Regions from separate parts of the Alteromonas sp. RKMC-009 genome, predicted to be linked through region 2. Evidence: predicted binding sites of a transcription regulator. Region 2 holds the regulator's gene; the other holds the start of a gene.
The links. Region 2 encodes FliA, which starts transcription of late flagellar genes. Its sites were predicted from a motif close to CTAAAGNTNNNNNNNNNNNNGCCGATA; they were not measured.
Positions count from the first base shown of each region.

Region 1 (4,431 bases), 1.1 Mb from region 2:
TGGCCACAGCTAACCTCAGCGCCGGAGATGAGGTTCAGGTTTCGCAGCAGCTTGCAGGTCAACGTTGCTATTTCGCTGTTCAGGGCGCCTGGCAGGTACCTGAAATAGCCGGTTCTGTGTGCACCGTGATGCGGGAAAAGCTGGGCGGACTTGCCGGTGACGGAAAGCCTCTTCACGCCGGTGACACAATTCAAGTCGTACCTGCAGCACAGGAAAACATAAGCCGCATATTGCCTGCTTCCATGCTTGCTCCCTATGATAGTGATGCACCGGTTGATATTATTCCGGCTTATCAGCATGACATGTTCAGCAGCAGAGTCCGGGCAACGTTTTATTCCTCAGCCTACAGTGTGACACCGCAAAGTGACCGCATGGGTTATCGCATTAGTGGTCCTGCCATTTCGTCGGGGTTTGAAGCTATGCGCTCAGAAGGGATTAATTGCGGTTCTGTGCAGGTGCCTGCAGACGGTCAGCCGATTATAATGCTGGCTGACAGACAAACTCTGGGCGGTTATCCCAAAATCGGCGTAATAGCGCCGTATGATCTTCCGAGGGTAGCGCAGTCTGTTCCCGGCACAACGTTAACGTTTAATCCGGTGGATCCGGAAAATGCCCGTGGAACATGGCTGTTAAGGCAAGCCCGTATTGACAATTTTTTCAGGAACAATTGATATCTGATGACAATCGCGTTTTTAAATGACCAGTTTTTACCTCTTGAAGAAGCACGTATTTCACCGATGGACAGAGGTTTTCTGTTCGGCGACGGTATTTACGAGGTGATCCCTACCTTGCACGGTAAAGCTGTTGGTATGAACGCCCACCTCGACCGGTTACAAAACGGGCTCGATGAGCTGGCAATTACAAATCCGAAAACAAAGGCACAATGGACAGAGCTGGTCAGTGAACTGGTGACGAAAAATACCCGGGCGCTGAATTCTGCGTCAGTGGGTGTGTATATTCAGGTATCACGGGGTACTGAGATGAAACGTGCTCATGGTTATCCTGACAATATTCCTCCCACTGTGTTCGCTTTTGCATTTGCTTCCGCCGCGCCGCCGGTGCCGGATAAGGCCGCAGTCGTAACCTTTGATGTCGCAAGTGGTGAAGATAAGCGCTGGCAGCGTTGTAACATCAAATCCACTTCGCTGCTCGGCAATGTGATGCATTATCAGCAGGGCCGGCAGGCCGGTAAACAGGAAATCATTCTGTTGAACAGCCACGGGGAAGTGACTGAGGCCAGTTCATGCAACGTGTTCGTTGTGAAAGACGGTATTATCATGACACCACCGCTGGATCATCAAATCCTGCCGGGAATTACCCGGAAGCTGGTCATTGAAAGTCTTGCAGCAGAAGGCGTTGAGGTGCAGGAAGTACCGGTTACAGCAGAAGTATTGTTCAGTGCTGATGAAGTGTGGCTAACCAGCTCCAGTAAGGAAATCAGCCCTGTTACCTCGGTGGATGATAAACCCGTGGGGAACGGGCAGGCCGGTGATGTATGGCTTAAAGCCATCACAGCTTTCAACAAACACAAGTTTACGTTATAAAAAAACCTGCACGCTGTGCAGGTTTATTTAATCTTAACGACCGGCGACTCAGTCGTCGGTTTTATCACAGGTACCGTCTTTACATTCACCGTAAAGATACAGGCTGTGATGTGTCAGTTTGATGTTATTGCGTTCGGCAATTTCAATTTGACGTTGTTCAATCACGTCATCTTCAAACTCGATGACTTTGCCACATTTCAGACACACCAGATGGTCGTGGTGCTCTTTATGACTAATTTCAAATACTGACTTGCCACCTTCAAAATGGTGACGGTTCAAAATACCAGCGTCATCGAACTGGTTAAGCACACGGTATACCGTCGCAAGACCAATTTCCTCACCCTGATCGATCAGAATTTTATACACATCTTCAGCACTGATATGCTGGTTGGCAGGTTCCTGCAGGATCTGCAGAATTTTTAAACGGGGAAGTGTAACTTTCAAACCCGCTTTTTTTAGTTCTTTATTTTGATCCATAAATAATCACTTCTGGAAGCTCTTCTGATTTAACGCTCATTATAGGTACTTTGCCAGGTTTTAAAAGTAAAAGCGCGGATATCTTCAACATTAATCTGCAGATTAAATCATTGATCCCTGTCATTTATCCATACGTTTTTTAAGGACTTTGTGCAGCTAACCGGAGCCTGCAGGCGGTATGCAGAGAGTTATTCAGGATTTACCCTCTCAACGAACTAAAGCATTGTGAAGTTTCTACCGATAAGTTCAATGAAAGCTATGCCTTTTTCGCTGCAAAATAGCGACTTTTCCGGGATGTTTTGAACATTATTTACTTTGCCGGCAATTACGGAACACTGTGCGCAGACATATTTCCGGGCCAAAAAACGGCAAGGCCGGAAAACTTATATTAAAATCAATGATAACCATGTTACGGAAATAAAACCGAAGATTGGGATAAGAAGATGCGCCTGACTGTTGTACAAAAAATAACCCTTGGTTTTGCCCTGTTCGGCTGTTTATTGCTGATCACCAGTTTACTTGCTTATCTGGGACTCAGCGACATCCGCCGTTCTGCTGAAACGGTGGCCACCGAGAAAATGCCGGTTCAGACAAAAATGATGTCCCTGAAGTCAGATGCATTGTCTCTGGCGACCGTAACGGCAAACGGTTACTACATGGATGAGCTTTCAGCACTGAATAACAACAAAGCTGAGTTTGAGGCACTGAGTGAAGTATTTTCTGAAGATCTCGCTATTTTCGATACCACCTTTGGTAATCACACAGAATCAAAACAGGCCGTAGAGGCGGGTAATACATTTATTCGTGAGAGCGCGACGATGTACGAAGCGCTTATCAGCAGCAAACAAATACAATTGTCTCTGGCAAAGCAGCGGGAAGAAGCTATCTCTCATATTGATGAAGCCGGAGCGCTGATGATGGATTTAAGCTTTCTGGATAACGGACAGCCCGGTATCGATGCGCTGGCCGGCCTCGGTGCGAATATAGACAATAAATTGCTTACTTTGAGTTCGGTAGTCACCGAGCTGGTTAAGTCTGAAGATCCTGAAGATTCACTGATGATTCTGGATGACCTGGACTATCAGCTGAGCAATCTGGCGGTAGACACCGAGTATCTGTTCCGGTCTGCCAGTGGCCTGAATACCGACGGTATCATCAGCAATTTTCAGCAGCAGTATGATGCCATGCTGGCTATTCTCACCGGTGAATCCGGTCTGATGGCGGGCCAGAAACAGAAGTTATCACACATCGCCCATGCCACAGAAAGCCGTCAGCGTGCCAACACATCGCTGGCGCAGGCTACCACTACAATCAATAACCTTTACGAAGAAGTCACTGAAGAAACCCTGAAAGGGCAAAACCTGATTCTGGACACTGTGCAGGACAGCCTTGTTGATACGCTGGTGGTGTCGTTTATTGGTCTGGTGGCTGCAGTTGCACTCACTCTCACTGTGCGTAAAAGCATTGCCGGGCCGCTGCAAAATATCACCCGTGGTCTGGGCCGGATCAGTGAAGGGGATTTATCGTATCGTCTGAAGACACAGGGCAATGATGAATTTGCCGATTTGTCGGTAAAGGTGAACAGTTTAACTGAAGCTCTCAGAGATCTTATCGGTAACATTCAGCAACAGGAACGAACGCTGCTGGATGTGGCCAGAGAAAGTGTTGAAATGGGGGAACGTAGTCTGGAGCAGGTGGCCCAGCAGCGCGACCGGGTCCGTAAAACCTCCTCAGATACTGCCAGTGTAAGAAGCACCAGTGAAAAAAACCTCGCAATGATTCAGCAATCGGTAGATGAACTTGACCGGGTCGCCAGTCAGACGCAGCAAACATCTGAACTGGTTGCACAAAACCGGCAACAGGTTGCAGAACAATCAGGCCAGGCATCGGCATCGGCCAGTATTATAAACCGGCTGGATGAGAACAGCCGCAATATCGGCAGTATCCTTGACGTCATTAAAACCATCGCGGAACAAACAAACTTACTGGCGCTCAATGCTGCGATAGAGGCTGCCCGTGCCGGTGATCAGGGCCGCGGATTTGCCGTTGTCGCCGATGAGGTAAGAACGCTGGCTAACCGCACGCATAACTCCACTGAAGAAATTGAATCGATGATTGGCAGTTTGCAACGAGATGCACAGCAAGCTGTGGAAGCCATCAACCTGAGTATGGAAAAGGCGGAGCAGGGCGTTGCTATCAGTGAAAAAGTCTATGAGCAGGTCAATGGGATCAGTGAGGTCATTGTGAAGCTACAGGCGTTTAATGCCGGCTTTGTGAAAGACACTAAAGCTCAGGATAAAGTACTTGCGGGTATTGATGATAATCTTAACGCAATCGTGACGCTGGCTGATGCAAGTGCAGAGAGTACCCGTCTGGCAAATGAATCCAGTGCCAGGGTGGATGAGCAAAT
Region 1 covers NZ_CP031010.1:2,632,013-2,636,443, reverse strand. Annotated here, with positions in the region: gene DS731_RS11670 (biotin-dependent carboxyltransferase family protein) at 1-671, shown strand, start outside; gene DS731_RS11665 (D-amino acid aminotransferase) at 678-1,544, shown strand; gene fur (ferric iron uptake transcriptional regulator) at 1,593-2,021, opposite strand; gene DS731_RS11655 (HAMP domain-containing methyl-accepting chemotaxis protein) at 2,465-4,431, shown strand, end outside.
Region 1: the regulator FliA is predicted to act here: its motif matches at 2,238-2,264, upstream of DS731_RS11655 (HAMP domain-containing methyl-accepting chemotaxis protein).

Region 2 (4,431 bases):
TGTTGCTAAATTAGCAGCACGCTATGCGCAAAAATACGGTGCTGATCAGGTGGCTATGATCACTATCGATACCTACCGTATTGCCGCTTATGAACAGCTGGCAACGTATGGCAAAATTATTGGCTGTACCACAAGGAAGGCGCAAAGCAGTGAAGAATTAGCCGAACTTCTCTTCCAGTTACGCCATAAGCGTCTAATATTAATAGACACGGCTGGTTTCAGTCAGCGCGACAGTCGTTTAATTAAGCAACTTGGTCAATTTAATCACGGACAAATGCAACCTGTCCGTAAATACCTGGTTGCGCAGGCAAATACCCAATATCCTGCATTGCAACGCATCATTGAAGCGTATAATTCCGTTAAGCTTGACGGATGTATCTTCACGAAAGTTGATGAATGCTACAGTTTGGGTGAGGTTTTAAGTGTTGCTGTTGAACAGCAATTGCCAGTTAGTTATGTGACCGACGGGCAGCAGGTACCTGAAGATATTAAAGTTGCTGATGCAAAATCTCTCGTATCTGCCGCTGCAAAGCTTTATAAAAAGTACGGTTTGAATCATACTAAGCGTAATCATGAAGTTAATTCAGTTCAGGCAGTATGATCGAAGATCAAGCGAGTAGCTTACGAAAGATGAATCAATCACGCCTCATAAAGGTTATTGCCGTTACCGGCGGCAAAGGTGGTGTTGGTAAAACCAACATTACATTAAACACGGCGATTGCTATGGCCAAGCAAGGTAAGCGGGTCATGGTACTCGATGCCGACTTAGGATTAGCGAACGTTGACGTCATGCTGGGTTTGCGTGTTGAGAAGAACCTTTCTCACGTATTATCCGGTGAATGCACACTTGATGATGTTCTGGTAACCGGACCTCACGGTATTAAAATAGCTCCGGCGACTTCAGGTACTCAGGCAATGACCGAGTTATCGCCTACAGAACATGCCGGATTAATCCGTGCTTTCAGTGAGTTACGGTCGCAGATTGACGTGCTGATTGTAGATACCGCTGCCGGTATTTCCGATATGGTACTGAGTTTCTCCCGTGCCTCGCAGGACATCATGGTAGTGGTTTGTGACGAACCGACTTCTCTGACCGATGCCTATGCACTGATTAAAATATTGAACCGTGAACACGGTGTGTTCCGCTTCAAAATTGTGGCAAACATGGTTCGGGACATTCGTGAAGGGCAGGAATTATTCAGTAAATTATCAAAAGTGACAGGCAGATTCCTGGATGTGGCACTAGAATTGGTGGCAACTGTACCTTTCGACGAAAATATTCGTCGGGCAGTCAGAAAGCAAACCGCTATTGTGGATGCATTTCCCGGTTCTCCTGCGGCCGTCGCGATTAGTCAGTTAGCCACCAAAGCGCTTAACTGGCCGGTACCGGCTCAGCCGGGTGGTCACCTGGAATTTTTCATTGAACAACTGGTGACGAAGCAAGCAGTAGGAAGCCAACGTTGAATAGTAAAGCGGCAGCTTACCAGCAGCAGACCGACAAGTCGCAGCTGGTCGAGCGCCATGCATCCCTTGTAAAACGTATTGCCCATCACCTGATGGCGCGTTTGCCTGCCAGTGTGCTGGTGGATGACCTGATTCAGGCAGGGATGATCGGATTGCTGGAAGCAGCCAGAAATTTCGACGGCTCGAAAGGGGCCAGTTTCGAAACCTTCGCAGGTATCCGTATTCGTGGTGCTATGCTGGATGAAATCCGTAAGGGCGACTGGACACCCCGTTCAGTGCATAAAAATAGCCGTGCTATTACGGAAGCCATAACACAAGTTGAAAGAGAAACTGGCAGAGACGCGCGTGATACAGAAATTGCTGCTAAGCTAAATGTCAGTATTAATGATTATCATCAAATGCTTAACGAGGTGAATGCCGGTAAACTTGTCGGTATTGAAGACCTGGGTGTATCAGAAGATGTAATCAGCACAGAACAGAATAAAGGTAATGATTCACCCCTCGAAGATTTAATGCAGGGGGCGTTTCAAAAGGCGTTGGCACATGCCATCACAACATTACCTGAACGGGAAGCAATTGTACTGTCCCTGTACTATGATGAAGAACTGAATTTACGTGAAATCGGTGAAGTTCTTGAAGTCAGTGAGTCAAGGGTCAGCCAGATTCATAGCCAGGCCATGTTAAAACTAAAAGCCCGAATGCAATCATGGCAGGCAGAAGAATAAAACATACTAATATTAATAACGATTGATAATCCTCACCGGAGGCTATTTTGGACAAGAGTATGAAAATTCTTGTAGTAGACGACTTCTCTACTATGAGACGAATCATAAAGAACCTGCTTAAAGATCTTGGATTTTCCAATATTCAGGAAGCTGACGATGGAAGTACGGCCCTCCCCATGCTCCAGCAAGGCGACTTTGAATTTGTCGTGACCGACTGGAACATGCCAGGTATGCAGGGTATCGACCTGTTACGCGCTATACGTGCTGACGACAAACTCAAGCATTTGCCAGTATTGATGGTGACAGCTGAAGCGAAAAAAGAGCAAATCGTTGCTGCAGCACAGGCAGGTGTAAACGGATATGTTGTGAAGCCTTTCACAGCCGCTACACTTAAGGAAAAACTCGACAAGATTTTTGAGCGTTTAGGTTGATCCAGCCGCTCCCGCCAGAGAAGAGGATTACTGGATGTCTCCTACTAAAAAAGTCCCTATTTCGCTCGAAGAAGCAAAACAACTGGTAGCATATCTTGAGCAGGGTGATGATGAATCCGCCAACGCCCTGCTTGAGGCCGTATCTGCCAAAGAGTCTGTCGAACTTTTTGCTGAAGTTGGCAAACTTACCCGTCAACTTCATGACGCCCTCAACACCTTCCAGTTAGACGAGCGTATTGCTGGTCTGGCTAATGATGATATTCCTGATGCGCAAACGCGTCTCACCTACGTAATTGAAGAAACTGAAAAAGCGGCTAATACTACAATGGACGCTGTTGAGTCCTGTATGCCAATTGCTGAATCTTTATCAGACCGGATCACAACCCTTGAGCCTGAATGGCAAAAGCTTATGACCCGTCAGATTGAGCTCGGTGAATTCAAGAGTTTATGTATGGATATCGACGCCCTGTTTAAGGACATGTCGAAAGATTCTTCTAAACTTAACAGCCTTTTGACCGAAGTATTAATGGCACAGGGTTATCAGGATTTGACAGGCCAGGTTATTCGCAGAGTGATTGACCTGGTGAAAGAAGTCGAAGACAGCCTTGTGAACATGCTGACCGTGTTCGGTGAACGGGATGCACCTGTTAAAGCACAGAGCACCACGAACAAGCCGGACGCTGTTGAAGCGGAAGGGCCAATCATGAACGCTGAGAAGCGGGATGACGTAGTACAAGGCCAGGATGACGTGGATGATCTCCTGTCGAGCCTTGGTTTTTAGGGGAGCGAATGAATGTCGTTTGATGTTGATGAGGATATATTACAGGACTTTCTGGTCGAAGCCGGAGAAATCCTGGAACAATTACAGGAACAGTTAGTTGACCTGGAGAATAATCCGGAAGACGCTGACCTCCTCAACGCGATTTTCCGTGGATATCACACGGTAAAAGGTGGCGCAGGTTTCTTATCTCTGACTGAACTGGTTGAGATTTGTCACGGCGCAGAAAACGTCTTTGACGTAATGCGTAATGGCCAGCGTACACTGACGCCGGAATTAATGGATGTCATTCTGCAAGCGACAGACGTCGTAGTGGAAATGTTTGAGCGGGTAAAAGCCCGTGAGCCACTCGAAGCCGCTGATTCAAATCTTGTTGATGTTCTGCATAAGTTGAGCAAGCCAGAAGCCCCCGGCGAAAATATTTTTGGCGGGGAAACGGCAGCACCGGCAGAAGAAGTGCCGGTAGCAGAAGAACCTGAGCTGATAGTTGAAGAGGTACCGGTTGCACCGGAAGCCGCCGCTGTTGCAGAGCCTGCCGGTGATAACAGCATTGAAGATATCAGCGAAGATGAATTTGAAGCATTACTGGACCAGCTGCATGGTTCCGGTGCGCCCGGCAGACCGTCGGCAGATGCACCTGCAAAGCCAGCTGCACCTGCGCCCGCTCCGGCAGCAGCCGCTGGCGGAGATGGCGAAGATATCACCGATGATGAATTTGAGGCTCTGTTAGACGAGCTTCACGGTAAAGGACAGTTTGGTGGCGATGCCGCACCTGCCGCTACACCGGCGGCCGCAGCACCGGCAGCGGAACAGGCTGCAGCCGGTTCTGACGGTGACGAAATCACCGATGACGAATTTGAAGCTTTGCTTGACCAGTTACACGGTAAAGGTCAGGGACCCGGCATTGCCGGTGGTGTTGAAGTCGACACTCAGGCAACCAAAGCCGTTCAGGCTGCCAAAGCGGAACAGTCTAAACCTGCAGAGCCTGCCAAGCCGGCTCAACCTGCTAAAGCTGCTGCACCTGCTCCGGCCG
Region 2 covers NZ_CP031010.1:1,517,196-1,521,626, forward strand. Annotated here, with positions in the region: gene flhF (flagellar biosynthesis protein FlhF) at 1-601, shown strand, start outside; gene DS731_RS06585 (MinD/ParA family protein) at 598-1,464, shown strand; gene DS731_RS06590 (RNA polymerase sigma factor FliA) at 1,461-2,189, shown strand; gene cheY (chemotaxis response regulator CheY) at 2,237-2,620, shown strand; gene DS731_RS06600 (protein phosphatase CheZ) at 2,655-3,401, shown strand; gene DS731_RS06605 (chemotaxis protein CheA) at 3,414-4,431, shown strand, end outside.